2 regions of the Microbacterium abyssi genome follow, and region 1 is predicted to be linked to the other one. Evidence: predicted binding sites of a transcription regulator. Region 1 holds the regulator's gene; the other holds the start of a gene.
What was found. Region 1 encodes HrcA, which represses chaperone genes, less so after heat shock. Its sites were predicted from a motif close to TTNGCACTCGNNNNNNNCGAGTGCNAA; they were not measured.
Positions count from the first base shown of each region.

Region 2: the regulator HrcA is predicted to act here: its motif matches at 1,512-1,538, upstream of groL (chaperonin GroEL).

Region 1 is NZ_CP063815.1:1,898,355-1,907,224, forward strand. It holds gene IM776_RS09225 (GIY-YIG nuclease family protein) at 1-296, shown strand, start outside; gene IM776_RS09230 (16S rRNA (uracil(1498)-N(3))-methyltransferase) at 400-1,137, opposite strand; gene dnaJ (molecular chaperone DnaJ) at 1,139-2,251, opposite strand; gene hrcA (heat-inducible transcriptional repressor HrcA) at 2,292-3,326, opposite strand; gene hemW (radical SAM family heme chaperone HemW) at 3,384-4,601, opposite strand; gene IM776_RS09250 (DUF1990 family protein) at 4,601-5,254, opposite strand; gene lepA (translation elongation factor 4) at 5,306-7,156, opposite strand; gene IM776_RS09260 (ABC transporter permease) at 7,389-8,372, shown strand; gene IM776_RS09265 (ABC transporter permease) at 8,384-8,870, shown strand, end outside.
Region 2 is NZ_CP063815.1:893,144-902,013, reverse strand. It holds gene groL (chaperonin GroEL) at 1-1,475, opposite strand, end outside; gene IM776_RS04460 (LytR C-terminal domain-containing protein) at 1,588-2,145, opposite strand; gene IM776_RS04455 (DUF3263 domain-containing protein) at 2,155-2,412, opposite strand; gene IM776_RS04450 (DUF2332 domain-containing protein) at 2,422-3,417, opposite strand; gene msrB (peptide-methionine (R)-S-oxide reductase MsrB) at 3,522-3,935, shown strand; gene IM776_RS04440 (nitroreductase family protein) at 3,932-4,474, shown strand; gene IM776_RS04435 (DMT family transporter) at 4,481-5,422, opposite strand; gene IM776_RS04430 (SOS response-associated peptidase family protein) at 5,490-6,155, shown strand; gene IM776_RS04425 (tyrosine-protein phosphatase) at 6,159-6,890, opposite strand; gene IM776_RS04420 (hypothetical protein) at 6,956-7,255, shown strand; tRNA gene IM776_RS04415 (tRNA-Thr) at 7,276-7,351, opposite strand; gene IM776_RS04410 (DsbA family protein) at 7,394-8,338, opposite strand; gene IM776_RS04405 (ABC transporter ATP-binding protein) at 8,554-8,870, shown strand, end outside.

The DNA of each region.
Region 1 (8,870 bases):
TGGCACGCGTGTACATGCTTCGCTGCTCCGACGGCACGCTGTACGTCGGCAGCACCATCAATCTCGACGACCGCCTGGCCGCGCACAAGGCTGGAATGGGTGCCGAGTACACCAAGCGCCGGCTGCCCGTCGAGCTGCTCTGGTGCGGAGCGTTCGACAGCATCGACGAGTCCTTCGCGTGGGAAAAGCGCCTGCAGGGCTGGAGCCACGCCAAGAGAGTGGCCTTCGCGGAAGGCGGGTTGGACGCCGTCATCGGATGGCAGAGTCGACAGCGCAAGGCGAAGACTCGTCGGTGAAGGGTCAGGCTTCGACTCGCTTCGCTCGCTCAGCCCGTTTCGTCTTCGGGGCTGCGCCCCTCCGCTCAACGACCCGCGGAGACACTGATCGCGGGCGCCGCGGCTACCAGCGGCCGAGGGCGACGGAGAGCACCGCGATCGCGGCGGGACCCGCCGTCGAGGTGCGCAGCACCGTGTCGCCGAGGCGCACGCGCTCGGCCCCTGCAGCGTCGAACTTCTCGAGCTCCTCGGGGGTGATCCCGCCCTCCGGCCCGACGACGAGCATGAGATCGGCGGCAGCTCCGGGCTCCACAGTGATCTCCGAGAGCCTCACCGACGCGGTCGGATCGAGCACCAGCATCCGCGCACCCTCGGCACGGGAGACCAGCTGCGCGGTCGTCACCGGCTCCGAGACCTCGGGAACCCACGAGCGATGCGCCTGCTTCGCAGCCTCCCGCACGATCGTCGCCCACCGTTCACGACCCTTGACAGCCTTAGGACCTTCCCAGCGCGACACGCTCCGTGACGCCTGCCAGGGCACCACCTCGTCGACGCCGAGTTCGCACGCGGCCTGCACCGCGAGCTCGTCGCGATCGCCCTTGGCGAGAGCCTGGACCAGCGTGAGGCGAGCCGAGGGCGCATCCACCGCTGAGCGCGCGGTGATCGTCACCTCCACACGCGACGCCGACACGTCCGACACCGAGCCCTCGAGCCAGACGCCGCGTCCGTCGCCGACGGTCACCGTCTCTCCCACGCGCACCCGGCGCACCACCGCCGCATGTTTCGCCTCGGCGCCCGTGAGAGAGACGATGTCGCCGACAGCGACGCCGGAGCATCCTTCGACGAGGAAGTGCAGAGCCACGTCAGTGCCGGAACCGGTCGCGCAGCTTCGAGAACAGTCCCTGCTGGAACTGCGCGAGCTGCGGACCCGGCGCCTTCTGCTTCTTCGCGAAGTCCTCGATCAGCGCACGCTGGGCGGAATCGAGCTTGGTGGGAGTCACCACCTGCACACCTACCCTCAGATCACCGCGCTGATTGCCACGCAGCGGCGTGATTCCCCGGCCCTTGATCGTCAGCACGTCGCCCGATTGCACACCCGGCCGGATCTCCAGATCCACAGTCCCGTCCAGACCGTCGATCGACGTCTCCGTGCCCAGGATCGCGTCTGCCATCGACACCTCGAGCGTGGCCAGCAGATCGTCGCCTTCACGGCTGAACGCGGCATGCGGCGAGACCGTGACCTCGACGTACAGGTCGCCGTTCGGGCCCCCGGCCTGGCCGACCTCGCCGGAGCCGGGCAGCTGCAGACGCAGACCCGTCTCCACGCCTGCCGGAATGTCGAGCGACACGGTGCGGCGCGAGCGCACGCGCCCCTGACCGTTGCACGTGCCGCACGGGTGCGGGATCACGGTGCCGTATCCCTGGCAGGTACCGCACGGCTGCGACGTGACGACGTTGCCGAGCAGGCTGCGCACCTGGCGCTGCACATGGCCCGTGCCACCGCAGATGTCGCAGGTCACCGGCTGCGTGCCGGGCTGTGTGCACGATCCGTGACAGGTCTCGCACAGAACGGCCGTGTCGACCTCGATGTCGCGATGCGCGCCGAAGACGACATCGCCGAGGTCGAGTGTGACGCGCACCAGCGCGTCCTGCCCTCGCTCCTTGCGCGACCGCGGGCGTCCACCGCGGCCGCCGCCCTGCGCGGCGCCGAAGAACGTCTCAAAGATGTCGCCGAAACCGCCGAAGCCCCCGAAGTCGCCTGCGGCGCCGTCTCCGCCGCCCATGTCGTAGCGGCGGCGTGAGTCCTCGTCACTCAGCACGTCATAGGCGTGCGTGACGAGCTTGAACCGCTCGGCAGCGTCCTCCCCCGGGTTCACATCCGGGTGCAGCTGACGCGCAAGCTTGCGATACGCCTTCTTGATCTCGTCCGTCGATGCGTCTCGCGACACCCCGAGGACCTCGTAGTGGTCCGCCACAATCACCTTCCTGCGTGTGCGTGCTGCTGCCGGGAACCGGTCAGCGGCTCGCGTCGTCTTCGTCGAGCAGCCGCGACAGGTAGCGGGCCACAGCCCGTGCCGCCGCAAGATTGCTCGGATAGTCCATTCGGGTCGGCCCCATCACTCCGACGCGTGCGGTGCCGCCCGGTGCGATGTAGTTGCTCGCGACGATGGATGCCTCGGGCAGCCCGAACGCCTCGTTCTCGGCGCCGATGCTCGCCGCCAGTCCGTGCTCGTCCGTCACCATCTCGCTCATCAGCCGCAGCAGTGTCACCTGCTCCTCGATCGCCTCGAGCAGAGGATGGATGCTGCCGCGGAAGTCCTGCTCACGGCGAGCGAGCGTCGCCGCTCCCGCCATCACGAGCCGCTCCTGCCGGAACTCGGCGAGCTCCTCGCCGATGATGCCGGCAAGCAGACGGATGGCCTTGTCGACGCCCGTGCCGTCCGGTCCCTCGATGAGCACCTGCACCCGGTCGGTCGCCTCGCGCACCGTCTGCCCGGTGAGCAGCGCCGACAGCCGCGCACGCAGCACAGCCACGTCGGCGTCATCGATGTCGACCGGCAGCACGGCGATGCGCTGCGACACTCCGCCGGCGTCCGTGACGAGCACGACGAGCAGGCGGTTCGGCGCGAGCGACACCAGCTCGATGTGGGTGAGGTGAGCGCGAGCGAACGAGGGATACTGCGCGAGCGCGACCTGACCGGTCAGCTGCGTCAGCACCCGTACGGTGCGGACCATGAGGTCGTCGAGATCCGCCGGAGCGGTGAGGAACGACTCGATCGCGCTGCGCTGCGCGCCCGAGAGCGGGCGCAGCTGCGCGAGGTGGTTGACGAAGACGCGGTAGCCCTTGTCCGTCGGCACACGGCCGGACGATGTGTGCGGCGCGGCGATGAGCTCTTCGTCCTCGAGCAGCGCCATGTCGTTGCGGATGGTCGCGGCGGAGACGCCGAATGAATGCCGGTCAACGATCGACTTGCTGCCGACGGGCTCATGCGTCTCGACGTAATCCTGCACGATCGCTCGGAGCACCTGCAGCCCGCGTTCGGTGACCATCATGCGCTCCTCTCTGCTGGCACTCTTACGCCTAGAGTGCCAATTCTACCCACTGCGCTAATCGGTCAGCTCGCGCACCACGGCATCCGCCAGAAGACGCCCCCTGAGCGTCAACCGGATCCGACCCTGCAGCGCAGTGGCCGCATCCACCAAGCCGTCCGCGATGAGGCCAGCCACGCGCGTGCGGTTGGCCTCGGGCAGGTCGGCGATCGCCATGCCGTCTGACAGGCGCGTCTCCAGGAGCACGCGCTCCAGCAGATGCGACTCCCGGTCCGGGCGCTCGGTTCCCGCCGCAGGCGATTCGGATGCCGCGAGCCGCTGCGCGTATGCCGCAGGGTGCTTCACGTTCCACCAGCGCAGTCCCGCGACGTGACTGTGCGCGCCGGGACCGAAGCCCCACCAGTCGCTCCCGCGCCAGTACGCCAGGTTGTGGCGCGAGCGCTGCCCGACGCTTCGCGCCCAGTTGCTGACCTCGTACCAGTCGAAACCGGCCTGCGCCAGACACGCGTCGGCGAGCTCGTACATGTCGGCCTGCAGGTCGTCGTCGGGTGCAGGCACCTCGCCGCGGCGGATCTGCCTGGCGAGCTTCGTGCCGTCCTCGATGATCAGCGCGTACGCCGAGACGTGGTCGGAGTCGAGCGCGATCGCGGCATCCAGCGACGCCTCCCAGTCGGCGAGCGACTCGCCGGGAGCGCCGTAGATGAGGTCGACGCTGACGGCGAGTCCCGCGTCCTTCGCGGCGTCCACCGCCGTGCGCACATTGTCCGGGTGGTGCGTGCGGTCGAGCGCCGCCAGAACGTGCGGCACGGCGGACTGCATGCCGACCGACAGCCGCGTCACGCCGGCATCCGCGAGAGTACGCGCCACGTCGGGTGTCACGGTGTCGGGGTTCGCCTCGACCGTAACCTCGGCGCCGTCGGCGATGCCGAACGCGGAGACAGCAGCCTCCAGCATCCGCGCCAGGTCGCCGGGCGGCAGGAGCGTCGGGGTCCCGCCGCCGAAGAAGACCGTCTCCATCGGGCGCAGCGCGCCCGCCTCGCCCAGCACCTGTCGAGCAAGGGCGATCTCGGCACCGAGGGTGTCGGCGTACTCGTCCTGCCGCGCTCCGCGCAGCTCGCCGGAGGTGTACGTATTGAAGTCGCAGTAGCCGCAGCGGACGCGGCAGAACGGCACGTGCAGGTATGCCGAGAACGGCCTCGACGCATCGACGGGCAGATCCGAGGGCAGTCTGCCATCAGCAGGAGCCGGATCCCCGATCGGCAGGGGCCCCGCCATCAGAGCGGCGTCGCGTAGAGCGGTGAGATCGCACGCAGGTATCGGGCGAACAGCTCCTTGCGGCGCCGCTTCACCAACCACGGCAGGGACCGGTACAGAACCGAATTGGGAGCGTCGAAAGCCCGCACCGTGAACCACACCTCGTCGCTGTCCTCACGCCAATCGATCTCGAACAGCTCCTCGCCGCTGACGACCGAACCGCCGACGGTGCCGAGCACCAGGCCCATCCGGCGCGCCTGCTCGGTCACCGAGATCACGCGCAGCTCGGCGTCGGCACGCATCCCGCCTACCCGGCCGCGCAGGCGAAGGGTCATGCCGGGCCCGGCGAACGGTGTCCCCTCGGCGTCGAAGCGCTGCTCCACCTCGCGCGTGCTCGGCGCGATCGGATTGCCCTCGGCGTCGAAGCTGACACCCGCGTATGCCGGGCCGGATGCCGGACGCACATCCTGGACGGCCAGACCGGCCGCGCGCTGCGCGGTCCACGACAGCAGCGCCTCGCCCGCGCTGCGGAACCGCTCCTCGCCGCTGCCCAGCCGCCAGGACTCCTCGGCCGGGATACTGCGCTCCGGCGGGTACTGCATCAGGTCGGGGGCGTGCGTCGCCCCGACCGCCGCATAATCGACCGTGTCGTCTCGGAAAGTCCCGCGCCGCATGAAATCCAGACTACTTCCGTTACCTGAGTGAACACCCCCGCGGGGCAGCCGCTACTTCTTGTCCTTGCCTTCGACGTCGCCGGACAGCGCCGCGATGAACGCCTCCTGGGGGACCTCGACGCGACCGACCATCTTCATGCGCTTCTTGCCCTCCTTCTGCTTCTCGAGCAGCTTGCGCTTGCGGCTGATGTCACCGCCGTAGCACTTGGCGAGCACGTCCTTGCGGAGGGCGCGGATCGTCTCACGGGCGATGATCCGGGCGCCGATGGCCGCCTGGATCGGAACCTCGAAGTTCTGTCGGGGAATGAGCTTGCGCAGCCGCTCCGTCATGAGCGTGCCGTAGGCGTACGCCTTGTCGCGATGCACGATCGCGCTGAACGCATCGACCTTGTCGCCCTGCAGCAGGACGTCGACCTTCACCAGATCCGCCTCCTGCTGGCCGTCCGGCTCGTAGTCGAGGCTGGCGTAACCCTGCGTCTTGGATTTGAGGTGGTCGAAGAAATCGAACACGATCTCGCCGAGCGGCATCCGGTACCGCAGCTCCACGCGCTCCTCGGAGAAGTACTCCATCCCCAGCAGCGACCCGCGGCGGGACTGGCACAGCTCCATGACCGTGCCGACGTAGTCCTTCGGCAGCAGGATCGCGGTCTTCACCATCGGCTCCGCCACAGAGGCGACCCGCCCGTCCGGGTACTCGCTCGGATTGGTCACCGACACGGTGTCCCCCGTGTCGGTGGTGACTTCATAGATCACGCTCGGCGCGGTCGTGATCAGGTCGAGACCGAACTCTCGGCTGAGCCGCTCGGTGATGATCTCGAGGTGCAGCAGGCCGAGGAAGCCGCAGCGGAAGCCGAAGCCGAGGGCCACAGAGGTCTCGGGCTCGTACTGCAGCGAGGCATCGGACAGCTTCAGCTTGTCGAGGGCCTCCCGCAGCTCCGCGTAATCGCTGCCGTCGATCGGGTAGATGCCGGAGAACACCATGGGCTTGGGATCGGTGTATCCGGCCAGAGCCTCGGTCGCCCCGTCTCGGCTCGTCGTGACGGTGTCGCCGACCTTGGACTGGCGCACGTCCTTCACACCCGTGATGAGGTAACCCACCTCGCCGACGCCGAGCCCCTTGGACGGAATCGGCTCAGGACTGGAGACGCCGATCTCGAGCAGCTCGTGGTTCGCGTGCGTCGACATCATCTGGATGCGCTCGCGCGGCGACAGGTCGCCGTCGATCATTCGCACGTAGGTCACGACACCGCGGTAGGCGTCGTAGACGGAGTCGAAGATCATGGCACGGGCCGGAGCATCCGGATCGCCGACGGGCGCTGGGATGTCCTGCACGATGCGGTCGAGCAGCTCCTCCACCCCGACGCCGGTCTTGCCCGACACCCGCAGCACGTCCTCCGGCTTGCCGCCGATGAGGTCGGCGAGCTCCTTGGCGAAGCGGTCGGGGTCGGCTGCCGGCAGGTCGATCTTGTTCAGCACGGGGATGATGTGCAGGTCGTTCTCGAGCGCCAGGTACAGGTTCGCCAGGGTCTGGGCCTCGATGCCCTGCGCGGCGTCGACCAGCAGGATCGCACCTTCGCACGCGGCGAGCGAGCGCGACACTTCATACGTGAAGTCGACGTGCCCCGGCGTATCGATCATGTTCAGCGCGAACGTGTCGCCGTCGGCGGACCACGGCATCCGCACCGCCTGGCTCTTGATGGTGATGCCGCGTTCGCGCTCGATGTCCATGCGGTCGAGGTACTGCGCGCGCATGTCCCGATCCGACACCACGCCGGTGATCTGCAGCATGCGGTCGGCCAGCGTCGACTTGCCGTGATCGATGTGGGCGATGATGCAGAAGTTGCGGATCTGCGAAGGCGGCGTCGCGGCAGGCGAAAGCGGAGTGAGAGCGCGTGGTGACATGTCTCCAGCAGTCTACGGTCAGGCGGCCCTAATGCTCGATTCGCGAAAACCGGTGATAGTCTCGCGAGGTTGCCCTGTACAGATCGATGACCCCGAGTGTCAGTTGCAACCCGACTCCGTACCAGCCGCTGGGCGGATCGGTCGCACAAAAGAGTCTGAGGTGTTTGAATACTTCGGACTCGGCGTTGCGTCGGCCGATCCCGGGCGCGCCTGCAAAGAGAAAGACATCACCTTGATCAAGTATCTCCTGCGCCGGTTCCTCGGCTGGCTGCTGATGATCGTGGTCGCGACCAACATCACGTTCTTCCTGGCTTGGGGATTCCTCAACCCGCGGAACAACTACGTCGGTCGACGCCCGCCGCTCAGCGAAGATCAGATCGTCAACCTGCTCGAGCCGCGCAACCTCAGCGACACCGTCCCGATCTGGGAGCGCTGGTGGAACTGGTTCAGTTCGATCCTGTTCCGCTGGGATTGGGGCGTGAGCCCCACCGGAGGTTCGATCAACGAGCAGATCAGCTACCGCATGTGGGTCAGCGCGGAGCTGGTGCTCGGTGCCACGATCATCATGACGGTGCTCGGCGTCGCTCTCGGCGTCTACACGGCGTCACGCCAGTACAAGCTCGCCGACCGCATCGGTCAGGGCACCTCGATCGTCACGATGAACATCAACGTCATCGTCGCAGCCCTCGGCCTCGTACTGCTGGCCATCGCATTCAACGATCTCGTCGGTATCCGCATCTTCTACGTGACCGGTGCCGCCAGCCAGGGCGTGGAGGGCTTCTTCCCCGTACTGATAGACAAGTTGCAGCACATCACGCTGCCGACGATCGCGCTGGTGATCACGGGCTACGCGGGCACTCACTTCCTGCAGCGGTCTCTGCTGCTGGACAACATCAACGCCGACTACGTCCGAACCGCACGCGCCAAGGGCCTCACCAAGCAGCAGGCGATCCGCAAGCACGCGCTGCGGACATCGCTCATCCCCGTCGCCACGCAGGTCGCCTTCAGCATCCCCGGCATCTTCACCGGCGCGATCCTGACCGAGACCATCTTCGCGTGGAACGGGATGGGCAAGTACTTCATCGAGACCATCACGAAGAGCGACATCAACGGCGTCGTGGCCGTCGCCGCATTCAGTGCCGTCATGGTCGCGATCGGCGCGATCCTGTCCGACATCATCGTCGTGGTACTCGACCCGCGAGTGAGGGTGAGCTGAGCATGAGTGAAATGATCGACCCCACCGTCGCCGTTGCCGAGGACGACAGCTCGCAGGCGGCGTCCGGCGGCAAGCCGCTGTCGAAGTGGACCCTGTACACCCGCCGCTTCATGCGCAACAAGCCGGCCGTGGCCGGCATCATCATCTTCCTGGCGCTCGTGCTGTTCGCGATCATCGGGCCGCTGGTCGCGAAGTACGACCACATCGAGCTGGACTTCCTCAACCTCGGCACTCCGCCTTCGCCGGAGCACTGGTTCGGGACGACCGCATCGGGGAACGACACGTTCGCCCAGGTCGCGATCGGCCTGCAGCGTTCGCTCATGATCGCCGTGTCGGTGTCGCTCGGCACGACCATCCTCTCCGCCATCATCGGCACCGCCGCCGCCTACTTCGGCGGACGCACCGAGAAGGTCACGCTCCTGGTGATCCACTTCATGATGGTGGTCCCCAGCTTCCTCATCCTGTCGCTCCTGTCGAACCGGTCCGGTGGCGACTGGC
Region 2 (8,870 bases), 1.0 Mb from region 1:
ATGATGCCCGCACCGAACATGTCGACGTACTCGCCGGTCGCGGCGTTGAGGCCCTGACCGGTCGGCAGCTCCGACACCTTGTTCGCCACGACGCCCGGCTCGAGACCGGCGTTGAGCGCGATCTGCTTGAGCGGAGCCTCGATGGCGACGCGGACGATGTTCGCGCCAGTCGCCTCGTCGCCCGAGAGCGAGAGAGCGTCGAGGGCCTTGGTGCCGGCCTGGATGAGCGCCACGCCACCACCGGGGACGATGCCCTCCTCGACGGCTGCCTTCGCGTTGCGAACAGCATCTTCGATGCGGTGCTTGCGCTCCTTGAGCTCGACCTCGGTGGCCGCGCCCGCCTTGATGACGGCAACGCCGCCGGCGAGCTTGGCGAGGCGCTCCTGCAGCTTCTCGCGGTCGTAGTCGCTGTCGGTGTTCTCGATCTCGCGACGGATCTGGGTCACGCGACCCTCGATCTGCTCGGTCTCACCGGCACCCTCGACGATGGTCGTCTCGTCCTTGGTGATGATGACCTTGCGTGCGCGTCCCAGGAGGTCGAGCGTGGTGTTCTCGAGCTTGAGGCCGACCTCTTCGGTGATGACCTGACCACCGGTGAGGATCGCGATGTCCTGCAGCTGAGCCTTGCGACGGTCACCGAAGCCGGGAGCCTTGACGGCAGCCGACTTGAAGATGCCGCGGATCTTGTTCAGCACCAGAGTCGCGAGAGCCTCGCCCTCGACGTCCTCGGCGATGATGACGAGCTCCTTGCCGTCCTGGATCACCTTGTCGACGACCGGTAGGAGGTCCTTGATGTTCGAGATCTTCGAGTTCGCGATGAGGATGTAGGGCTCCTCGAACACGGCCTCCTGGCGGTCGGCATCCGTGACGAAGTACGGGTTCAGGTAACCCTTGTCGAAGCGCATGCCCTCGGTGAGCTCGAGCTCGGTGCCGAAGGTCTGCGACTCCTCGACGGTGACGACGCCTTCCTTGCCGACCTTGTCGATCGCCTCGGCGATGAGCTCGCCGATCTCGGTGTCTGCCGCGGAGATGGATGCGGTGGCCGCGATCTGCTCCTTGGACTCGATCTCCTTGGCGCTGGAGAGCAGCTCGTCGGTGATGGCCGCGACGGCCTTCTCGATGCCGCGCTTGAGCGAGATCGGGTCGGCGCCGGCGGCGACGTTACGGAGGCCCTCGCGGACGAGCGCCTGGGCGAGCACGGTCGCGGTGGTGGTTCCGTCACCTGCGACGTCGTCGGTCTTCTTGGCGACCTCCTTGACGAGCTCCGCGCCGATCTTCTCGTACGGGTCGTCCAGCTCGATCTCCTTGGCGATCGACACACCGTCGTTCGTGATCGTGGGGGCGCCCCACTTCTTCTCGAGCACAACGTTGCGACCGCGCGGGCCGAGGGTCACCTTGACAGCGTCGGCGAGGATGTTCAGGCCACGCTCGAGGCCGCGGCGGGCCTCCTCATCGAAAGCGATGATCTTTGCCATGAGTTTTGTCGTCCCTCCTGGACGTAGACGTTCTGATTAGCACTCACAGTAAGAGAGTGCTAACGCCCATTCTGGCACTCGACCCCTTCGAGTGCAAGCCGCTGGATGACGGCTATTCCGCGGGTGCGGCGGTCACGCGATCGAGCCCGATGATGACGACGAGCTGCTTCTGCTCCGGGGCGTTCGGGTCCGCGTAGAAATCGCTCTGCTCCACCTGGGCTCCGCCGATCAGATTCGCCAGTCCGAGCGCGGCATCCTGATCCGCGTCCGACACGTAGTACACCGTCGTGTCGGCGAAATTCTGGGATCCGGCATCGCCGTAGTTGATGAGCTCTGCGGGCCACTGCGCGTTGATCAGGGTGTCACGCAGCTGGACGTCGAGCCCCTCCTCCGGTGTGGCGTTGAGCACGAGCACCGAGTAGCTGGTGTCGACGACGCCGGTCTGCACCGGAGCGGGAGTGATCACCTCTTCCGCCGCCGGGAACAGAGTGATGCGCCCCATCATCACGAGAGCGACGAAGATGCCGACGACGATGAGGACGAGGGCCGCGACGAACGACCACAGCAGCACGACCCAGCCGTTCATCCCCGGCTGCTCCGCGCGGTGGGCGCCGACGCGTCCGGAGGTATGGCGGATGTCGTCGAAGCGGTCTCTGACGGGCTGGGGCACGCGTCGATGTTACCCGGCGAACCCGCGCATCCGTGCAACGCGCTGATCGCTCCGGTTGTCGCGGAGCCGCCGCAGGCGCCGCACCAGCAGCGGGTCGTGCTCCAGCGCCCGCTCGGTGTCGATCAGCCGCCACAGCAGCTGGTAATACCGGGCCGGGCTCATGCCCAGCGTGCTGCGGATGGCCTCTTCCTTCGCTCCGCCGTGGCGCGGCCAGGCCGCCTCCAGGGCGAGGATCGCGCGATCGCGATCGGTGAGATCTCCGAGCATGACCCCAGGCTATGCGCGGAGAGGCCCCGAATCAGCGCGCCACTCCCACCAGCGCCCCAATGGATCGGCCGCCGCGCGCACCTGACCGTCGAGTGCGACGACGAAGCCGGGCCAGGTCGCGGCATCCACCGCCGGACGCCACGCATCGTGGAGTTCCGGCGCGTCGATCGTGATCCAGCGGGCGGGCAGCGCGCGCACCGCGTCGATGAGCGCCGCGCGCGTCGAACGCGGGATGTGGGCGAGCACGCCCGGCGTCGTGATCACGAGCGTGGCGTCGAACGGTGCCGATGCCGCGACCCCGGCGACCTTCTCGACGGCGTCGCCGCGCACCATCAACGGCGGGTCGGAGGCGACGATGTCGAGTGCCGCCGTGATCCGCTCCTCGCGGCCGGTCTCACCCGGCCACACGAGCCCCTGCAACCATGCCCTGTCGCGCGGGTCGCGCGCGTCCAGCGGCGCGAGGTCGATCCCCGCGCGCCACACGACCTCCGGCATGCGCAGTTCGGGCATGGCGCCGCGCACCTCGCTGGTGAGCACGACGGGCGAGACTCCTCCGATCGGATCGAGGTGCGGGCGCAGCATCCTGCCGGCCTGATCGACGAACCGGAACGAGTAGCGATCGGGGTACAGGCACAGCCCGCCGGAGGCTCCGACCTCGAGCAGAGCGATGGGTCCGTCGATCTCGGAGAGGACCGGCAGCAGCGGCGCCAGCCGGAGCGGCTCGTTGGTCTGCACGCGCCGCCGGGAGCACTCCTCGATGACGGCGCGGGCATGCGCGATCAGGAAACGCCGCCACTGCGGGAATCCCAGCAGCGGTGCCCCCAGCATCCGCGTCACGGCGAAGACGAGCGGCGGCTGACGCCGGGTCTCGGGGATTCGCGCGAGGATCGCCTGGACGCCGGCATCCGATGCCACGCCATGGGCCCATTCCTCGTAGAGCGCCGAACGCCCTGGAGCCTCGTCCCTCGCGAACCTTTCGTAGCGCTCGCGCACGGCATCCGTCATCCGTCCATTGTGCCGCCGTGACGCCCGCTCGTCATGATGACCCGCCCTGCCCGCGCACGGTGGACAATGGAAGAGGCTTCGCCCGACAACGGCCAGGAGGACTGATGGACTACAGCGTGAAGAAGACCGACGAGCAGTGGCGCGCGGAACTCGGCGATGAGCAGTTCGCGGTACTGCGCGAGGCAGCGACGGAGCGCGCTTGGACGGGCGAGCTGCTCGACGAGGCGCGCGCGGGACTGTACACCTGCGGCGCGTGCGGCGCCGAGCTGTTCAAGAGCGGCACGAAGTTCGACTCGGGATGCGGCTGGCCGAGCTTCTACGAGTCGATCCGCCCGGATGCCGTGCAGCTGCTCGAGGACAACACCCTCGGCATGCAGCGCACCGAGGTCCGTTGCGCGAACTGCGGCTCGCACCTCGGCCACGTGTTCCCCGACGGCTTCGGCACGCCGACCGGCGACCGCTACTGCATGAACTCGCTGGCGCTGAACTTCACCCCCGAAGCAGACCCGCCGGCGTGAGCGCACTCGACGCCGCGCTGGCGCGGCAGTCGTGGTCCAAAGTCACCGACGAAGCGCCGACGCGTGAGGAGTTGCTGACCCTGGTGGCGGCTGCCGGTCGCGTCGCCGACCATTCGTCGCTGCGGCCATGGCGGCTGATCGAGCTGCGCGGCGACGACCGCGTGCTGCTCGCGAAGGCGATCGCGAAGGCCGACGGCTCGTCGCACCCGTCTTCGAAGCCGCTGCGCGCCCCGCTGCTGATCGCCGTCGTCGGCAGCTTCCGCAAGAGCGCGAAGGTGCCGCGCTGGGAGCAGGAGGCGGTGGCCTCCGGTGTCGCGCACACGCTCAGTCTGCTGCTGGACGAGGCCGGCTGGGGCGTGTTCTGGCGCACCGGCGGCCACACCCGCTCCAAGGCGGTCGCCAAGGCGCACGGGCTGAAGAAGACCGAGGAGCTGCTCGGCTGGCTGTACGTGGGCGGCAAGCCGGAGGGCAAGAGGCCGAGCCGGCGCAAGCCCGTCGACGCCGACGCGCTACTGAGCCGCATGCCGTCGAAGAAGTAGCGAACCTCAGCGTCGCCGGCGCCGCCACGGCAGCGCCACCAGGACGGATGCCACGGCCACCGCGACCATCGCCAGCAGCTGCCACACCGTCGGCACCGAGATCGCCGGCCACAGCAGGTCGATGATGACTGAGGTCAGCAGCTGCCCGAGCACCGACCCGAGTCCGAGCAGCAGCACGCCCGTGTGCGCCACGATCGTCGCCCCGAGCAGGATGTAGACGAAGCCCAGCAGTCCGCCGAGATACAGCCACGGTTCGGTCGGCAGCGCCTGCGGCATCCCGCCGAAGGCGACGCTGACGGCCGCCGCGACCGCGAGCACGAGCGTGCCGCCGATGAAGCTCATCAGGGTCGCCGTCATCGGCGAATGCACGCGCTGCGCCAGTCGCCCGTTCGCGGCCGACTGCCACGCGATGCCGACACCGGCGGCGAACGGAAGCAGCAGCAGCCACAGCGGTGTGGTCGCGATGGCGTCGCCGCTCAGCGAGATCGCAACGGCGGCGAGCGCGAGGATCCCTCCCAGAACGCGCCCAGGGGTGACGGCGACGACGCCGGCCGGTCCCACTCCCAGCCGGTCGAGCAGCAGGCCGTTCACGGTCTGGCCCGCGACGATGCCGACCGAGAACAGCGAGACGCCGAGGACGCCCGCCGTCAGCCCCTGCGTGGACACCGTGAGGGCTCCGCAGGCGCCTCCGAGCAGCATCCAGACCGGAATACGACGCGATCGCACACCGCGCCACAGCCGCACGGCCCCGGCGCGCGTCGACGGAAGAAGCACGGTGACGACGATGAGGATGACCAGGCCCACGCCGAATGAGATGAGGCCGGCGACGATGCCGTCGTCGATGCGGACGCCCAGCACGCCGTTCACGCGGGCCTGAATCGCCGTCATCGCGCCGATCGAGACCGCTCCGCCCAGCGCGACGGAAGCGGGCAGCCGGGACGGGGTCACCTGAGCACACTATCCGAGCGCAGCACGCAGACCTGCGCGTGTCCGTGCCCGGCGATACGCTGTCGCCATGTGCGCGAGCTACGGACTCGATCCACGATTCACCGACGCCGAGCTGCTGGCCGAGGCAGACGCCGAGATCCTCGACGGCCTGCGCTCCTGGGCAGAGCACAACGACGGCGAGACGCTGCGCCCGACCGGGAAGAACCTGCGCAATCTCAATCCGGTGATCGTCTCCGGCGATGGGCAGGCCGAGCTCGAGCCGGCGTGGTGGGGATTCCTCATCGATGGTCAGCCCGCCAAGTTCCCCTCGATCAACACGCGCTCCGAGCGCCTGCAGCAGCGCCCGGGCGGGCTCAAGACGCGCGCGATCGTCCCCACGACGGGCTGGTTCGAGATGCGCAAGCCCGAGCGCGTCTGGCACGAGTTCACGCTCGGCGAGCGGGTGCTCTTCGGCATGGCGGCGGTCGCCCAGCGCGGGCGCACCCCGGACGGCGAGTGGGTAACGTGCTACTCGATCGTGATGCGTCCCGCACCCGAACACCTCGCCGAGCTCCACGATCGGATGCCGGTCCTCATCCCGACCGCGTTCGCGCACGACTGGCTGAACGCGGAGGCCGACCGCGAGATCATCGACGAGGCGCTGCTGGCCGCGGCATCACTCGACGAGCGGGTCACGGCGACGGCACGTGACACAGACGCGGCGGGGAAAGGCGACGCGGGTCGGCTGTTCTGAACGTCAGCTCGAGGGCAGCAGCGATGCCCGCAGGCGATCGCGAACGGCGGCGTCGACTCCCGCCGCCTCGAGATAGGCCAGAACTCCCCCGTGCTCGCTGTCGAGCCAGTCGAGCGTCTCGTTGAGCATGGCGGGCGGCGATCCGGAGAGGATCTCGAGCAGGTTCTCGGTGATCGGCACGCGGAAGCGCCGCACCTTGCGCAGCATCCGCTCGGTCCACTCCCCAGACAGGTTCGCCGCGGTGGCGGCGTAGTCGGCGACGATCACGTCACGCTCGATGCCCAGTGTCGCGAGGATGAGAGCAGAGACCAGGCCGGTTCGATCCTTGCCCGCGGTGCAGTGGACCACCACGGCGCCTTCAGCGGATGCGATCGTGCGGACGACGAGGCCGAGGTGTTCCTGGTGCCGCGTCAGGACGGCTCGATACACGTCGAACAGCGTCAGCGTGCTCGGATCGAAGCGGCGCCGGTCCTGCGGGGTGCCGTCGATCGGGACGGAGAGGTAGGCGGCTCCCGTGCCGCGCAGCCTGTCACGACCGGCGATGCGTCGATCGAAGGCCGAGCGCAGATCGATGACCTGCCCGATGCCGAGTTCCTTCAGCCTGCGACGCCCATCGCGGGTGACTCGATGCAGGGCGTCGGATCGGTACAGACGACCGGGCGTCAGCACGCCAGGGGCGACCTCGCGGAAGTTGTGCGTGCCCGGCACTTCGAGGCGGGTGACCAGGTCGTCCATGCCGCCATGCTAGCCGCGTCGGCACGGGTGTCGACTATCGTGGGGCGCACGACAGGAAGGCGCGCATGACCGACCAGAAGAAGCCGCGTCCGCGCGCGCTGCGCGACGGCACCACGGAGCCGCGGTTCGCCGCCCGCTACGCGACGATCGACGAAGTCGCAGCGCTCCTCGGCGTCACGCCAGTGTCGCTGCGGCAGACGATGCGTCGCCGGGATGCCGGTGAGGCCTCCGCAGCCAGTGACTCGTTCATCGATCCGATCGGCAACGTCTCGGGCTACCTGTGGGATCGCGACGACCTCACCCCAGAGGCGATCGAGGCATGGCACAACCGGCCGCGGCGCGGAAGGAAGCCGGGCAGCGCCTGATGATGCGGTGGACGCCTGAGTGGAGCCGACTACGGGATTCGAACCCGTGACATCCTGTTTACAAGACAGGTGCTCTACCAGCTGAGCTAAGTCGGCGAACGTCCTACAGCTTAGCGAGCCGCGAGGACGCGACGGAAACTACGGCGCCGGGGTCTCGGTGGCCGTCGGCGTCGGCGTGGGAGTCGCCTCGGTCTCACTGGCGACGGTCAGCACGAACTGTGAGAACTCGGCCGGGTCGTCGAGTGCACCGACATACACCTCGCCGTTGACGACGATCATCGGCGCACTGGTGAGCACGAGATCATCCGAGCCGTCGAGTGGACCGGCGAGAGCACGGGAGGTGGCCTCCTTCGCCCACGTGACGAAGTCCTGGCCCTCGATGCAGGAGCGGACGACCTTCGGGGTGTCCACGCCGACCGCGACGGCGAGATCGGCCAGTTCGATGTCGCTGCGACCGCTGCTGTCGACGTCGGGCTGGTCGACGAGCAGTTCGTGGTTGTACGCGTAGAACTTGTCCGGTGAGTGCGTGGCGACGCACGCTGCCGCGGCAGCGGAACGCAGCGAGTACTTGGTGCCGTTGGAGCTCGCGGTGAGCATGGACACCGGGTGATAGGTCACGGTGGCCGCGCTCTCGTTGATCCACCCGGCGAGCTGTCGGCTGTTCGCCCGCTCGAACTCGCCGGATCCCGGCGAGAGGTAGTCGACGTAGACATGCACGTCCGCCGCCGGTGCCGCCGTCGGAGCCGGTGTCGGCTCAGACGGCTCCTCGGTTCCGGCACCGGACTCGTCGGGCGCGGGGGTCGAGGGCACGGTCGCCACGTCGCCCTCGGAGATGCTGTTCACCACGATGCCGTCGCCCTCGAGACCCTGCGGATCCAGAGCCGGCTCGGACACGCTGGACGTGACCGCGAGCGTCACGGCAGTGCCGATGGCGCCGACGGCGATGATGGCGACGGCGCCGATGATGACGCGTCGCATGATGCGCGCCCTCGACTGCTTGGCGTGCACCTGCTGGGCCTTCTCCCGAACCGCCTCACGGGAATTGCGAGCGGAGGGGACATTCGGCGTTTCGTCGCTCGACATCGTTCCTCTTGAAAGTCTGGTGGGGACGGGCTCCCCGGTGTCCGCTGAAGAAGCAGGACCACGTTCGATGTTAACGAGCCAGGCTGGGAAATACCCAGGCGGTCTCGTTCGTGCCATACTGAAACCGGCCCGATGGCGGGCCACGGCGAGGGGTATCCTCACCGCTTCCATCACAACGGATCGTCCGGCACGTACCTGCCGGTGAAGGAGAAACAATGGCATCTGTAACGTTCGACGACGCCACTCGGCTGTATCCCGGCGGAACCCGCCCCGCCGTCGACAAGCTGAATCTCGAGGTCGCCGACGGCGAGTTCCTCGTCCTGGTCGGCCCTTCCGGCTGCGGAAAGTCGACCTCCCTGCGCATGCTCGCCGGCCTCGAAGAGGTCAACGAGGGTCGCATCCTCATCGGCGACCGCGACGTCACCGACGTCCCGCCGAAGGACCGCGACATCGCGATGGTCTTCCAGAACTACGCGCTGTACCCGCACATGACCGTCGCCGAGAACATGGGCTTCGCGCTCAAGATCGCCGG